DNA from 2 places in the Mesorhizobium sp. M0663 genome. Region 2 is predicted to be linked to the other one. Evidence: predicted binding sites of a transcription regulator. Region 2 holds the regulator's gene; the other holds the start of a gene.
The links. The regulator LexA, encoded in region 2, represses DNA repair genes until DNA is damaged. The targets are predictions, from matches to a motif close to TGTTCNNNNTGTGTTCNG.
Positions count from the first base shown of each region.

Region 1 (8,114 bases), on a different contig from region 2:
GAAGGTCGCCACCAGGCGGCCGATTTCAGCCGTTTTCGAGACGTCGGTGGCGCGAATACCCTTGCCGCCACGGCCAGTCAGGCGGAAATCGTAGGACGATGAACGCTTGCCGTAGCCATATTCCGTCACCGTCAACACGAACTGCTCGTGCGCCTTGAGGAATTCATAGCGGTCGTCGGAAAGCTCCGCCTCTTCGCCGACCTCTTCATTGGTGAGCTGGATTTCTTCCTCCTCGCCGGCCGCGATGTCAGCAGCGAGCCGGCGTTCGGCCACCACCCGCTTGAGGTAGGCGGCACGCTCCGCCGGCGGCGCATCGACATGCTCGATCACCGCCATCGAGATCACCCGGTCGCCATCGGCCATCGCAATGCCGCGCACGCCGACCGAATTGCGGCTCTGGAAGACGCGTACGTCGCTGACCGGAAAGCGGATGCACTGGCCGGAACTTGCCGTCAAAAGCACGTCGTCATTGTCGGTGCAGGTCTCGACGCCGAGGATCTCGTCGCCTTCCTCGTCCAGCTTCATGGCGATCTTGCCGTTGCGGTTGACCTGGACGAAGTCCGACAGCTTGTTGCGACGTACGGTGCCGCGCGTGGTGGCAAACATGACGTCGAGCTCGCCCCAACTCGTCTCATCCTCCGGCAGCGGCATGATCGTGGTGATGCGCTCGCCCTGTTCGAGCGGCAGCATATTGATCAGCGCCTTGCCGCGCGATTGCGGGTTGCCGATCGGCAGGCGCCAGACCTTTTCCTTGTAGACGATGCCGCGCGAGGAGAAGAACAGCACCGGCGTGTGCGTGTTGGCGACGAACAGCCGGGTGACGAAATCCTCTTCCTTGGTCGACATGCCGGAGCGGCCCTTGCCGCCGCGGCGCTGCGCCCGGTAGAGCGACAGCGGCACGCGCTTGATGTAGCCGGAATGGCTGACCGTGACGACCATGTCCTCGCGCTGGATCAGGTCCTCGTCTTCCATGTCCGCCCCGCCCTCGGCGAGTTCGGTGCGGCGCGGCGTGCCGAACTCGTCGCGCACGGCCATGAGCTCGTCCTTGACGATCTGCTGGACGCGGGCGCGGGACGAGAGGATGTCCAGGTAGTCCTTGATCTCGTCGCCGATCGTGTTCAGCTCGTCGGCGATCTCGTCGCGGCCGAGCGCGGTCAGGCGCTGCAGGCGCAGTTCGAGGATGGCGCGCGCCTGCTCCTCGGAGAGATTGTAGGTACCGTCCTCGTTGATGCGATGGCGCGGGTCGTCGATCAGAAGAATCAGCGATTCCACGTCGCCCGAAGGCCAGCGCCGCTCCATCAACTGCTCGCGCGCCGTCTGCGGGTCCGGAGCGCTGCGGATCAGCTTGATGACTTCATCGATGTTGGCAACAGCGATGGCAAGGCCGACCAGCACATGGGCGCGGTCGCGCGCCTTGCGCAGCAGGAATTTTGTGCGCCGGCTGATCACCTCCTCACGGAAGGCGACGAACGCCTTCAGCATGTCGGTCAGCGTCAGCAATTCCGGCTTGCCGCCGTTCAGTGCCACCATGTTGGCGCCGAAGGACGTCTGCAGCGGGGTGAAGCGGTAAAGCTGGTTGAGGATGACATCGGCGACCGCGTCGCGCTTTAGTTCGATGACGACGCGGTAGCCCTGGCGGTCGCTCTCGTCGCGAATGTCGGAAATGCCTTCGATGCGCTTGTCGCGCACCAGCTCGGCCATCTTCTCGATCATCGACGCCTTGTTCACCTGATAGGGAACCTCGGTGATGACGATCGATTCACGATCGTTGCCGCGCGCCTCGACGTTGACGCGGCCGCGCATGACGATGGAGCCGCGGCCGGTCGAATAGGCGCTGTAGATGCCGGAGCGGCCGAGCACGATGCCGCCGGTCGGGAAATCCGGCCCCGGAATGATCTCCATCAGTGCCGGAAGGTCGATCGCTGGATTATCGATGAGGGCAATGGCGCCGTTGCAGACCTCGCCCAGATTGTGCGGCGGAATGTTGGTGGCCATGCCGACGGCGATACCGCCGGAGCCGTTGACCAACAGGTTCGGAAAGCGCGCCGGCAGGACTTTCGGTTCGCTGCCCGACGCATCGTAAGTGTCCTGGAAATCGACGGTGTCCTTGTCGATGTCTTCCAGCAACTCATGCGCGACCTTGGTCAGCCGCGATTCCGTGTAGCGCATCGCCGCCGGCGGATCGCCGTCGATCGAGCCGAAATTGCCCTGCCCGTCGATCAGCGGCACGCGCAGCGACCAATCCTGCGCCATGCGCACCAAAGCGTCGTAGATCGAGGCGTCGCCATGCGGATGGTATTTACCCATCACGTCGGCGACCGGGCGTGCCGATTTCACATATTTGCGGTTCCAGTGATAGCCGCTCTCATAGGCGGCGTAGAGGATGCGGCGATGCACCGGCTTGAGGCCATCGCGCACGTCCGGCAGCGCGCGGCTGACGATCACGCTCATGGCGTAATCGAGATAGGAGCGCTGCATCTCCTCGATGATGGATATCGGCTCGATGCCGGTGGGGCCGCCGTCGGCGCCGCGCGGTGTCTTTTGGTCGGTCAAATCGGATCACAATCTAATCAGGAATCACTTGGTGCTTATATAGGAAGCCAGCCTGAAACTCCAACAATCGCGGCAGTTTTCCAGTGTGGTTTTTAGCGGCAAATTCAAAAGGATAAACCAATTGCGACGATATGGCCGTGGCACCCTTTCACGGGCGTCGCCGGCGGGCGCGATAAGTACCCGGCGCCTCGCCCATCAGCCGCCGGAAACGACGATTGAAGGTTGATAGATCGTTGAATCCCGCCGAAAAGGCAATCGCCGAAATCGTCTGATCCGACGTCCGGAGCCGCACGGCTGCCCTGTGCAGCCGCGCTCTCAGCAGGAATTGGTAGGGCGTCATACCGGCGACGTGCCGGAAGGTGCGCAGGAAATGGTAAGGGCTGGTGGCGGTCTCGTCGGCGAGTTCGGCAAGCGAGATCGGCCGGTCGGCATCGACTTCGATGCGCCGCACCGCTTCGGCAACACGCTTCTGGTCACGGCGGCTCGGCGTCCGTCCCCGATCCGTGGCGCTGCAAGCCGCTGTCACCGCGGCACCGGCAATGCGCAGGGCGAGTTCCTCGAACGCGCCGGTGTCGGCCATCTCGCGCGCCGCCTCCGCTTCGGCAAGCAGCGGCACCAGCGCCGGCAAGGGCGGCAGGCGCGGCGTGCCGAAATCGAGCGTCTTCGTGCCCGGCACGTCGGCGACGATCCGCTCCATATAGGCCGGTCCGAAATGGAAGGAGAGGCAGCGGTCGCCGGCGCCATGCTCGTGACCGCATTCATAGCATGTGCCGGGATTGCCGAGCAGGAGCGCGCCCGGCGCCAGCATCGCCGTGCCCTCGCGCGCACGATAGCGGAAGGTGCCGTTGGTTACGGCGGCAACGCAGAAATCCCGATGCTCCTCCTCGAATGGCCTGTCGGCGGCGCTGGCGGTGCAGATGACATCCGACACCTGCCAGCCTCGGCCCGACGCCAGCCTGTGCGCGCTCGTCGTCATCGCCGAAACATAGCAACTTTTCCCAAGCGCAGAACCCCTGTCGGCCTCTATGCTTGCCGGTCTCCTGACAAGATGAGAGCGAAGCCATGTCCAATTCCTTTGCCAAGGCCCTGCACAGCGATGGGCCCGTACCGGCCCTTGCCGAGAAACTGAATCTTTACGGCCGCTTCGTCGGCGCCTGGACGTTCGACGCCACGCGCCATCTCGAGGACGGTCAGGTGCTGACCGGGCGCGGCGAAGTGCATTTCGGCTGGGTGCTCGAAGGCCGCGCGATCCAGGACGTATGGATCCTGCCTGCCCGTGACGCCGGCCCCTCGCCCTCGCTCGGCAAATGGACCTTCTATGGCACGACGTTGCGCGTCTACGATCCCGGCGTTGACGCCTGGCACATCTTCTGGAGCGATCCGCGCAATCAGTACTACAGCCGCCAGCTCGGCCGCGCCGAGGGCGACACCATCATCCAGCAAGGCGCAGACGGCACCGGATCTGCCGTGCGCTGGAGCTTTTCGCGCATCACCGAAAATTCGTTCCGCTGGCTGGGCGAACGCTCACAGGACGACGGCGCCACCTGGCGTCTCGAAGTCGAGTTTCTGGCGCGCCGGGCCGTCAGCCCCTGATCCGCATGGTTTCCACTGCCTCCGCTTTGCTCTACCAATCCCGTTATCCGGCTTTGCCGGCGGGGAGGGTCAGCATGCCGAGCTTCGACAGCCTGTTCAACGCCTTCGTCACCATACTGGTGACGATCGATCCGCCCGGCCTTGCGCCGCTCTTCCTCGCCGTGACCCGCGGCATGAACCGCGAGGAGCGCAACCAGGTCTCCGTGCGCGCCTCGGTCATCGCCTTCCTGGTAATGGCGTTGTTCGCAATCGCCGGCGCGTCGATCCTGTCAGTCTTCGGCATCACTCTGCCGGCCTTCCGCGTCGCCGGCGGCTTTCTGCTGTTCTTCATCGCCTTCGAAATGGTGTTCGAGCGCCGGCAGGACCGCAAGGAGAAGATCGGCGACGTCGCCATCACCAGGGACATGATCCACAACATCGCCGCCTTTCCGCTGGCGATCCCGCTCATTGCCGGTCCCGGCGCGATTTCGGCGACCGTCCTGCTCTCAAGCTCGTTTCAGGGTTTGGGCGCGCAGACAGCCCTTGTCGGCATCATCGCCATCTGCCTCGTCATCACCTACCTGGTGTTCGTACTGTCAGAGCGCATCGACCGTATCCTCGGCCAAACCGGCCGTTCGATCCTGACAAGGCTGCTCGGCGTCATCCTGGCGGCGCTCGCCGTACAGTTCGTCGCCGACGGCATCAAGGCGCTGATGGCGACGTAGGAACAGCCCTACTTCGCTGTCGTTTCAATGACTTCGAAGTCGTGGGTAATCTCGGCAGTCTTGGCCATCATTGCCGAGGCCGAGCAGTATTTGTCGATCGAAAGCCCGATCGCCCGCTTCACCTTGTCGTGTGATAGCGCCCGGCCCTTGACGACAAAATGCATGTGAATGCGGGTGAACACCCTGGGATCGGCTTCTGCACGGTCGGCATCGAGTTCGACCACGCAATCTTCGACCGCCTCGCGCCCCTTTTCGAGGATATGGACCACGTCATAGGCCGAGCAGCCGCCAGTGCCGATCAGCACCAGTTCCATTGGGCTCGGCCCCGGCGTCTTGCCCTCCGGCCCGAACGCAGTGCCTAGCACCAGCTTGTGCCCATTGGCGGACTCGCCAACGAAAGTGCGCTCCTCGACCCATTTGACCCTTGCCTTCACCTGATACGTCCTTTCACCGCTCAAACGCACAACGTCCCGAAAATCCAAGACAGATTTTCGGGACGCCATTTCGTGACCAAGGTGCCGGCGCTTTTCGCCGCAAGGGCAGTCCGCCCCGAGAAATCAGAACGGGATTTCGTCGTCTAGCTCGCGCGACGAACCACCGCCGCCGCCCTTGTTGGCGCCACCGCGATTGAAACTTTCGCCCGGGCCGGACTGGCCGAAATCGGAACCGCGGCTCGCACCACCACCGGCATAGTTGCCGACCTGACCGCCGCCCTCGCCCCGCGCATCGAGCATCTGCAGCTCGCCGCGGAATTTCTGCAACACGATTTCGGTCGTATAGCGGTCATTGCCGGTCTGGTCCTGCCATTTGCGCGTCTGCAGCTGGCCCTCGACATAGACCTTCATGCCCTTCTTCAGATACTGCTCGGCCACCTTGGCGATCTGGTCGTTGAAGATCACGACATTGTGCCACTCGGTCTTTTCCTTGCGCTCTCCGGATGTCTTGTCGCGCCAGCTTTCCGACGTCGCGATGCGGATGTTGACGACCGGGTCACCCGAATTCAGGCGGCGGATTTCAGGGTCCGCCCCGAGGTTGCCCACCAGAATGACCTTGTTGACGCTACCCGCCATGACACTTCTCCGCGCTCATCCGAAACCAATTTTTGTCGCTGCACCTTACAGGCTATGGATAATCCCTGCCTGCCGTCGCTGCCTTTTCCCACAACGTTTTTGTTCTCTTTTCGTTCTATAGTACAGGCGCTGCGCTGTCAATAGATGTCAGTAACAAGTAGTGTCTTGGCGTCGAATTTCCACGAACCCTGAGATCGAGGCGAACTCAATGAAGATGGTCGAGCATGACGATCAGCCGCAAGAAGAATGGCGGACGGGAGTAAAGACCCGCATGCATGTCTCTGCCTGCAACGGCGCAACTCAACTTTGCATATTTGAACAATGGGTCGAACCCACGGTTGGCGCCCCGACACATTGGCACCCGGTCGAGGAAGTGCTTACCGTCATCGCTGGCAGGGCCGAGATGTGGATCGACGAAGAGCATCTCGTCTTGACTGCCGGACAGTCGCTTGTTGTTGCCGCGCACAGGCGACATGGCTTCCGAAACGTCGGCTCCGAATTGCTTCATATTCATGCTGTGCTCGCGTCACCAGTTTTCGAGGCGACGTTCAACGGATCCCCCGACATGGTGAGACGCTGGCTTCCAGCGAGTTTGTAAAACCTCGCCTGTCTTAAAAAACACCGCCTGTCTTAAAAAACACGGCTTGCCAAACCGATAAGTATTGACTTATGCTTTCGCCATGATCGAAGCAGACATTTTTCGGGCACTAGCGGATCCAACGCGTCGCGCCGTCTATGAGCGGCTCGCCGACGGCGAGATGACGGTGTCGGAACTGCGCACTGGCATACCGGTATCGCAGCCGGCGGTATCGCAACATCTCGCAGTGCTGCGCGGCGCCGGCCTCGTGGTCGAGCGCCGGGCCGGTCGCAACGCCTATTACCGCGTCGATCCGAAGGGGCTTGCGCCGCTGCTCGGCTGGATCGAACGCTACCGTGCGTTCTGGCCAGAGCGCATCGAAAGGCTCAAGACGGTTTTGAAGGACATGGACCAATGACCAGCCGAGGCAAAGAACGCGCCGAAATGGCCGCAGACAAGATCGAGTTCGAGTGCGAGCTGCCCGAACCGCCGGAAAAGGTGTGGCGGGCGCTGACGGTGCCGGACCTGCTCGCGGCCTGGATGATGCCGAACGACATCAAGCCCGAAATCGGCAACCGCTTTGCCTTTAAAGCGCCGAATGCGCCGATCGAGTGCGAAATCCTCGACGCGGATCCCGGACGGCTGCTGCGCTATTCCTGGCGGGAGCGGCCGGCGCCCGGCGATACGCAGGTGCCGCCCGGCAGTCCCCTGGACAGCGCAATGAACGACAGCCCAGTGGACAGCATCGTCACCTTTACGCTCGACCGCACCGTTTCCGGCGGCACGCATCTGCGCATCGTCCATGATGGTTTTGCTCGGGCAGCAGTGCCGGAGATCGCGATGGCAGGCGCCGGTTGCCGGCTTTCCTTTGAAGCGCGCACTCCCAGGCACAAACAGATCGCCGCAAACACCCCGCGCCTCTTCCTGCGCGCGGCCTGAACGACAACAGTCAACGGAGACAACCGATGAGCGGCCTTGCCAATCTGGTGCCGATGGTGATCGAGCAGTCGAGCCGCGGCGAACGTGCCTTCGACATATTTTCGCGGCTGCTGCGCGAGCGCATCGTCTTCATCAACGGGGCGATCGACGACGGCACCTCGGCGCTGGTCTGCGCCCAGCTTCTGTCGTTGGAATCCGACAATCCCGACAAGGAGGTCTCGCTCTACATCAACTCGCCGGGCGGCGTGGTGACCAGCGGTTTCGCCATCTACGATACGATGCAGTATATCAGCTGCCCGGTCTCCACGGTTTGTATGGGCTTCGCCGCCTCGATGGCCTCGTTCCTTTTGATGGCCGGCACACCGGGGCGGCGCATCGCGCTACCCAACACCAGCATCGTGCTGCATCAGCCTCTCGGCGGTTTCCAGGGCCAAGCCTCCGATATCCAGCGCCATGCCGAGGGCATCCTTCGCACCAAGCGGCGCATGACCGATCTTTACGCCCGCCATTGCGGCCGCACCTACGAAGAAGTGGAACGCACGCTCGACCGCGACTTTTTCATGACCGCGCAGGAGGCCAAGGATTGGGGCCTCGTCGACCATGTTTTCGACACTCGCAAGCAGGCCGCATGAACGAGCCGGGCCGGCGGACGGAACTGAGGCGATTGAGCGCCCGCAA
Region 1 is NZ_JAMYPX010000012.1:57,405-65,518, forward strand. It holds gene gyrA (DNA gyrase subunit A) at 1-2,553, opposite strand, end outside; gene NKI54_RS20680 (helix-turn-helix transcriptional regulator) at 2,702-3,529, opposite strand; gene NKI54_RS20685 (hypothetical protein) at 3,616-4,146, shown strand; gene NKI54_RS20690 (MarC family protein) at 4,221-4,850, shown strand; gene NKI54_RS20695 (OsmC family protein) at 4,859-5,284, opposite strand; gene NKI54_RS20700 (single-stranded DNA-binding protein) at 5,408-5,920, opposite strand; gene NKI54_RS20705 (cupin domain-containing protein) at 6,129-6,518, shown strand; gene NKI54_RS20710 (ArsR/SmtB family transcription factor) at 6,601-6,915, shown strand; gene NKI54_RS20715 (SRPBCC family protein) at 6,912-7,436, shown strand; gene NKI54_RS20720 (ATP-dependent Clp protease proteolytic subunit) at 7,463-8,068, shown strand; gene NKI54_RS20725 (hypothetical protein) at 8,065-8,114, shown strand, end outside.
Region 1: NKI54_RS20700 (single-stranded DNA-binding protein) is a predicted target of LexA. The motif match lies at 6,021-6,038, and genes of this name have one in related genera.

Region 2 (8,114 bases):
ATTGCCGAAATCAAGAAGGCTAGCCCATCCAAAGGCCTGATCCGCGCCGATTTCGATCCGCCGACGCTGGCCAGTGCCTATGCGAAGGGCGGTGCCGTCTGCCTTTCGGTGCTGACCGACGCACCCTCCTTCCAAGGCGCGCCCGAATTCCTCACCACTGCGCGCGCTGCCGTCGAGCTGCCTGCATTGCGCAAGGATTTCCTGTTCGACCCCTATCAGGTCTACGAGGCCAGGGCATGGGGCGCCGATGCCATCCTGATCATCATGGCCAGCGTCGACGACGCGTTGGCAAGAGAACTCGAAGCGACAGCGTTCGGGCTCGGCATGGACGCGCTGGTCGAAGTGCATGACGAGGCTGAGATGGAACGCGCGCTGCAGCTGTCGTCGCGGCTGATCGGAATCAACAACCGCAATCTCCGGACCTTCGAAACCAGCCTACAGACCTCGGAGCGGCTGGTAGCGATGGTGCCGGCCGACCGCCATCTGGTCAGCGAGAGCGGTATCTTTTCGCACGACGATTGCCGCCGGCTGGAGCAGAGCGGCATTGCGACTTTCCTGGTCGGCGAGAGCCTGATGCGCCAGCAGGACGTGGCCGCGGCAACGCGCCTGCTGTTGACGGGCAAGGCGCCGGCAGAGGCCGTTTGAGGATGGCGGCCGCCCTCACCCATCTTGGCGCGCAGGGCGAAGCCAACATGGTCGATGTCGGCGACAAGGCTGAGACGGTGCGCACGGCAGTCGCAGAAGGTTTTGTCGCGATGCGGCCCGAGACGCTGGACATGATCCTCGCCGGCGACGCCAAGAAGGGCGACGTGCTGGGCACCGCGCGCATTGCCGGCATCATGGCGGCCAAGAAGACGCATGAACTGATCCCGCTTTGCCATCCGCTGCTGCTGACCAGGATATCTGTCGATATCGAGGCGGACGCCGCGCTGCCCGGCCTGAAGGTGACAGCATTGACCCGCGTCACCGGCAAGACCGGCGTTGAGATGGAGGCTCTGAGTGCCGTCTCGGTCGCTTGCCTGACCATCTACGACATGGCCAAGGCGGTCGACCGCGCCATGGTCATCTCCGGCATCAGGCTGGTTGAAAAGACCGGCGGCAAATCCGGCGACTATAAGGTCACCGGAGATCGGACCACCGGGGCCGGCCGATAATGGCGCTGGTCCCCGTTGCCGAGGCGCTCGAGCGCCTGCTGGATGGCGCAGCAGCGCTGCCGGGTGAACGCGTCGCACTGCTGGATGCCGCAGACCGCGTGTTGGCGGAGCCGGTCGTGGCGCTCCGCACCCAGCCGCCGTTCAATGCCTCCGCCATGGACGGCTATGCCGTGCGGGCCGCCGATATCGCGTCCATACCAGCAAAGCTTTCGGTGGTCGGCATGGCGCCAGCCGGACGCGGCTTTGCCGGGGTGGTGCAGCAAGGGCAAGCCGTACGCATCTTTACCGGCGCGCCGCTTCCCGAAGGCGCCGACACCATCGTCATCCAGGAGAACGTCCGCGACCACGGCGGCGGCAGCGTCGAAGTGACGGAGCCGACGGTGCAGGGGCGCAACATCCGCCGCCTCGGGCTCGATTTCGCCAAGGACGACGTCCTGCTGGGCGAGGGCCGCCTGCTCGATCCGGCGGCCTTGTCGCTGGCGGCATCGGCCAACCACCCCAAGGTCGGCGTGGTCAAGCGGCCGCTGGTCGCCATCATCGCCACCGGCGACGAATTGCTGCCGCCGGGCAGTGAGCTTGGCCCCGACCAGATCATCTCGTCAAACGCCTATGGCGTCGCCGCCGCCGCACAGTCGGTCGGCGCGCGCGCGCTCGATCTCGGCATTGCGCCGGACCGCAAGGAGGCGATCGCTGCGCTGGTGACAAAGGCGGTGAAGGCGGGCGCGAACGTCATCGTCACGCTGGGTGGTGCCTCGGTCGGAGACCACGACCTCGTTCATGACGTGCTGACCGGGGAAGGCATGGCTCTCGATTTCTGGAAGATCGCCATGCGGCCCGGCAAGCCGCTGATGTTCGGGCGGCTGGGCGACATCCGCTGCATCGGCCTGCCCGGCAATCCGGTGGCAAGCCTGGTCTGCACCCAGCTCTTCCTGAAGCCGTTGCTGGCGCAGCTCGGCGGCCGCGCCTTTCAGCAGGATATGCGTCGGGCGCGGCTCGGTACCGCCATGCCGGCCAATGATCTCAGGCAGGATTATGTGCGGGCTGTTGTCAGCACCAACGCCGGCGCGCTCGTGGCGACGCCGTTCGGCATCCAGGACTCCTCGATGCTGAAAATGCTGGCCGATGCCGACGGGCTGATCGTTCGCGCGCCGTTCGCTCCTGCCGCGGCGGCGGGCTCCCCCTGCGACGTGCTGATGCTACGCTGAACCTGCCTCACTCCGAAATCAAGGTCCGGGTCAGCGGATGGTCTGGATCGGCCAAACCGTCGATGATGTTGAAATGATGCCGGTCAGGTTCGACCACCGAGCTGGTCGCGGTACCCAGGCCGATCCAGATGTTGGCCAGCAACGCGCTCTGACGCAGGAATTCGGCGCGCTCGCCGCCGCCGGCCCAGCAGGTCAGGCGGGCCTTGTCCATCGGGCGCAGCAGCACCGGGCTTTCGGCCTGCGCCTCGGCCTCATCGATCGCGATCGTCTCGTTCATGCCGGTGCGCATGATCGGGCGCAAATCATGCACCCCCGAGATCGACACCACGTGACGAACGCGCCGGACCACTTCGGGCGCCAGCGGCGTCGTCGCCGTAACCATCCGGCTAACAAGATGGCCGCCGGCCGAGTGTCCGGTCAGCATCAGCGGCCCTGGGACCATCGCCGCCGCCTTGCCGATCGCCGCGCCGACTTCCTTGACGATGCCGCCAATGCGTATCTGCGGACAGAGCGTGTAGGACGGCATCGCCACCGCATAGCCGCGATCAACAGGGCCAGCGGCAAGATGCGACCAGAAATTCTTGTCGAATGCCATCCAGTAGCCGCCATGAACGAACACCACGAGTCCCTTGGGCTTGATGGCCGGCAGGAAAAGATCGAGCCGGTTGCGTGGGTTGTCGCCATAGGCCATGTCGAGCCGCGCCCTGCCCTCGGTCGAAAGCACGTCGCGGAAAACCCGCGCGGGCTCGATCCAGGCTGCCGGCCAGCGATCGCTGCCGGCTATGTTGGCGCCGTTGGCATAAGCGTTGTCCCAATCGGCAATGTGACGTTCGAACACCCTGCGCCTCCCTGGCAATATGGCCTTGCAACGTAGCCGTGAGCATCGCGCGGCGCGTCGTCGCCAGCCTCACGATTCCAGCTCTCGCATCAATCTCAAGTGACAGCTGCTTTGATGGCGAAGCGCGCATCCTTCCACGCACCGGTGCGCAGGATGTCCTCAAGCAATTTGACGGCCTGCCAGACATCGGCATAGCCGACATAGAGCGGGGTGAAGCCGAAGCGCATGGTCGATGGCGCGCGAAAATCGCCGATCACGCCACGTTCGATCAGCGCGCGCATGACCTGGTAGCCATGCTCATGCATGAATGAGATCTGGCTGCCGCGTTTTTCCCCATCGCGCGTGCTTTCGAGCGTGAGCCCGTAAGTGCCGCACTTTGCCTCGACAAGCTCGATGAACAGATCCGCCAGCGCGATGCTCTTCTTGCGCACCGCCGTCATGTCGACATCGTTCCAGATGTCGAGCGCGCCCTTCAGCGTGCGCATCGACAGGACCGGCTGCGTGCCGCACAGAAACCGGCGGATGCCGGTGCCGGCCGCATAGCCTGGCTCGAAGGCGAAGGGCCGTGCATGGCCCCACCAGCCGGTGAGCGGCTGCTGGATGTCGGAAAGATGCCGCTCAGCCGCATAGATGAAGGCAGGCGCGCCCGGGCCGCCATTCAGATATTTGTAAGTGCAGCCAACGGCAAAATCGGCGTTTGCCTTGTCGAGCTCGACTGGCATCGCGCCGGCGGTGTGGCAGAGATCCCAGACGATCATCGCCCCGGCTTCCTGAGCCCTGCGCGTCAGCGCCGGCATGTCGCGCAGTTCGCCCGACTTGTAGTTGACGTGGTTGACCAGCACCACGGCGGTGCGTTCGTCGATCAGCTCTTCGACGGTCGGCGCGTCGACCCCCGAGAGGCGCAGCAGCGTATCTTTTCGCGTCGAAACCACACCCTCAGCTATGTAGAGGTCCGTCGGAAAACTATCGCCCTCGGCGACGATGACCTGCCGCTCCGGTCGCATGGCCATGGCGGCGTGCAGCAGCTTGTAGATGTTGACCGATGTCGTGTCGCAGACCACCGTCTGGCCGGCCGCGGCACCGATCAGGCGCCCGAGCTGGTCGCCAAGTTCAAGCGGCATGTTGAACCAGCCGGCCGTGTTCCATGCGCGGATGAGATCATGCGACCATTCTTCGGTCGCGGCCTTGTGCAGTTCATCGAAAGCGGCACGTGAAGCAGCTCCTAGCGAATTGCCGTCGAGATAGATCACTCCTTGCGGCAACACAAAGCGGTCGCGCATCGCGCGCAACGGATCCGCGGCATCCATCGCCTTTATGGCCACGAGATCGGGAATTCCTGTCATGATTTGTCTGCTCCCCCAAGATCCAACGCAACGCCGGACACGCATCGACTGTTCTTCCATTACCTGGTTGCGCGCAGCAAGGCTCCACCGGCGAGAAGCAGCCTGACCAGGCGGTGGAAACCGGGACTTAACCCGAGGTTGGCGTTTTGAATTCGTTTCGTTCACGGTGCATTGACCAGACCGCACAGTCGATACGGGTTCAATTCCGTGCCTTTTGCCGACCGACGGCCGATGCCAGTGCCGCCTTCTAGGAGGCCAGAAGGGCGCAAACGAAAGCAGAATCAAGGCGATGAGGCTCGCGGCGGTGAAAATGCGGTACGCCGGTAGGGGACGTCGTTTGTTTCCCGAGCCTTAACGCATTCATTAAACTTTAAACAGTTGCGGAACACAACTGGAACAGATAGTGTTTGTTCTGGGTTTGTTTTTCTGATTCTGTTGGGGGTCGCTATGCTGACACGCAAACAACACGAACTGCTTATGTTCATCCACGAAAGGTTGAAGGAAAGCGGTATCCCGCCTTCATTCGACGAGATGAAGGAAGCGCTCGATCTGGCTTCCAAATCCGGAATCCACCGGCTGATTACGGCGCTGGAGGAGCGCGGCTTCATTCGCCGTTTGCCCAACCGGGCCCGTGCGCTGGAGGTGCTACGCCTGCCTGACTCGATCGCCCCCGGCCTCAATGCGGCACGCAAGTTCTCGCCGAGTGTCATCCAGGGCAGCCTTGGGCAAGGCGCCCCTCGGCAGGGCAAGCCGACATCGTCGCGTGTCCCTGCAGCCGGCAATGACGACGATGTCGTCGCCGCCGTTTCGATCCCGGTAATGGGCCGCATCGCGGCCGGTGTGCCGATCGATGCCATCCAGCACCAGACGCATTCGATTTCGGTGCCGCCGGATATGATCATGGGCGGCGAGCATTATGCGCTCGAGGTCAAAGGCGATTCGATGATCGAGGCTGGCATTTTCGACGGCGACACGGTGATCATCCGCAATGCCGATACGGCGAGCCCCGGTGAGATCGTGGTGGCACTGGTCGACGAGGAGGAAGCGACGCTGAAGCGGTTCCGCCGCAAGGGCGCCTCGATCGCCCTGGAAGCCGCCAATCCGGCCTACGAGACGCGCATCTTCGGACCAGACAGGGTCAAGGTGCAGGGCAAGCTCGTCGGACTGATCCGCCGCTACTGAGCTCCGCCCTTGGCGCCGGCTTTGGGGTTGTCGGCCCTGCGGTATGGCGGCAGGCCCCGTGCCGCGCGTGAAAATTTCCGCTGCACGTGCCAGGGCCGGTATGATTTTTCGACCGCGAAACGGATTTCGGCGCGCGTTGCCGCTTGTGGATCGAAGTAGACGGCGGCACTTCCCGCGCGCGCCAGTTGCCGTTTGGTGACGACGAGGACCAGCCGGTCGTAGTAGCAGGGGTTATGGGCGGTGGCGTCGTCGATGACGATCAAGCTGGCAAAGGCGCAGGCTGGCCGCGCAGTATCGCGGTCCTTGGCTTGCGCGATGATCGCGCCGGATGGATGCCTGGCAAGGCAGAGGCCGTCCGTGCAAATGAACGGCATGCCCGGCGGTAGGTCGGCCGGATCGGCAATGTCGAATTGCGGGTCGTTCTTTCCAGGTGTTTCCGGCGCGACGATAGCCTCTGATGTGAGCGCGCGTTTCCAGTTGTCGATGGTGAACTCATTCGGGCGTGCCCGGTTGACCGCGAGTTCACCGCTGCCGATCGGCAGCGCGACCAGCCGTGCGTCCTCCGAGACCAATACGTCGGGTATGCGTGTCTGCGTTGTCGTCAGCAAGCCGGCGAGCGCAAAAGGAAGTGCCGCCAGCCGCAACCAGGTCGTCGCCATGCTGGCAATGACGAGGGCGATCGTCACCAGAAGGACGGATCTCAGCGAAATCAGCCCGACCGCATCGATCGGCGAGCGCTCCGATATCCACCCGGACAGGGCGATCATCGCCGTCAGCCCCTTGCCCATGACATAGAGGAAAGGGCCATCCGCACCGAACGGCATCGCCAGCGCGCTGAGAACGGCGAAGGGCATGACGACCAGTGAGACGATGGGCATGATGGCCAGATTGGCGAACAGGCTGAGCGGCGCCACGCGCTGGAAATGCCATATGGCGAAAAGCGCCGTGGCGCTCCCTGCAATGATCGAGGTCATCGCCAGACCGCACATGCCCAGCAGGACCTTTCGAGTGGCAAAGCGTAGCGGCGACAGCCGCGGCGGCGGCGTGGTGGCCCTGCCGGCGCGGTAATCGGACCAGCCTGCATAGGCGCCGACAAGGGCCGCCGTCGCGGCGAAGGACATCTGGAAACTCGGACCGACCACCTCGTGCGGCGACACCAGGATGACCGCGATGGCCGAGATCGCCAGGTTGCGCATGGTGAGCGCGGCCCGGTCGAACAGCACGGCGATAAGCATCACCGCCAGCATGATGAAGCTGCGTTCGGCCGCCACGACAATGCCGGAAAAGACGAGGTAGGCCGCAATCGAAAAAAGCGCGGCGGCCGCGGCATATTTCTTGACCGGCCGTCGCGATGAGAAATCGGGAAACAGCGCAAAGGCACCCCGCAGCAGCGCCATGATGGTGCCGGCGACCAACGCCATATGCAGCCCCGAGATGGAGATGATGTGGTAGATGCCGGTGCGCCGCATCGCTTCGTTGATCTCCTCGGGAATGCCGGCGCGCACGCCGACGATCAGCGCAGCAGCAATCTCGCCCTCGGCACCGCCGATGCGGCTGCGGATATGGTCGGCGATGGATTCGCGCGCGTCTTCGATCGCGGAAGAAAGCTGCGCGCCAAGCGGCATGCTGCCCGACGACACGACTTTCGGATTGCCGAGAAAAAAGCCGCTGCCGCCGATACCGGCGAAATAGCTGTCGAAGGAGAAATCATAGCTGTCGGGCCGCACCGGGCTGGTCGGCGGCAGCAGCCGCACATAGCCGGTGATCTCGGAACCGGCCGTCAGCTCAGCCGGTATCTTCATCGCCGAAACGCGGACCCGTTCCGGCATGTAGCGCAGTGTCGGCCTGGCCGTTGAGATCACATCGATTGTCAGCCTGATGCGGCCGCTCGCCATGGGCTCGTACGATACGACGCGACCCGTCAGCCGCGTTGAGATTTCGGAGCCGAGCATATGCGTTCCGACACGCCATGTCTCGAACTTGGCGGCAAGTACGCCAAGCGCGCAGAGCAGCGCCACCATGAAGCACAGGCGCGTCCTGGGCCATGACCGCGAGACGACGGCACAAAGGGCCGCGAGGAGCGCGATTGCGATCGGCTGTGGAAAGGCCGGCTCCACCGACAGCCCGAAATATACGACCACCCCGCATGCGAGGAACACCGGCACCAGCAGGAAGGCGATGCCGCGGTCGAGTTCCAGGCCGGCTGCCGAGGTTACGCTGTTGCGGATACGGGACGGTGACGGGAGGCGGAAACGCCTGGGCAGGCGTACGATGGGCTCGCCCGCGGGCACGAGAACCGTTGCTGGGTCGCTGGCCGGCAGCGACGGAGCATCGAAGCGCGGAGCGGGTAGCAATGCCGGTGCCGGCAGGACAGGCGGGGGTGCGGCAAACA
Region 2 is NZ_JAMYPX010000022.1:86,174-94,287, forward strand. It holds gene trpC (indole-3-glycerol phosphate synthase TrpC) at 1-645, shown strand, start outside; gene moaC (cyclic pyranopterin monophosphate synthase MoaC) at 648-1,154, shown strand; gene NKI54_RS27455 (molybdopterin molybdotransferase MoeA) at 1,154-2,359, shown strand; gene NKI54_RS27460 (hormone-sensitive lipase) at 2,367-3,197, opposite strand; gene kynU (kynureninase) at 3,293-4,540, opposite strand; gene lexA (transcriptional repressor LexA) at 4,988-5,722, shown strand; gene NKI54_RS27475 (ComEC/Rec2 family competence protein) at 5,716-8,114, opposite strand, start outside.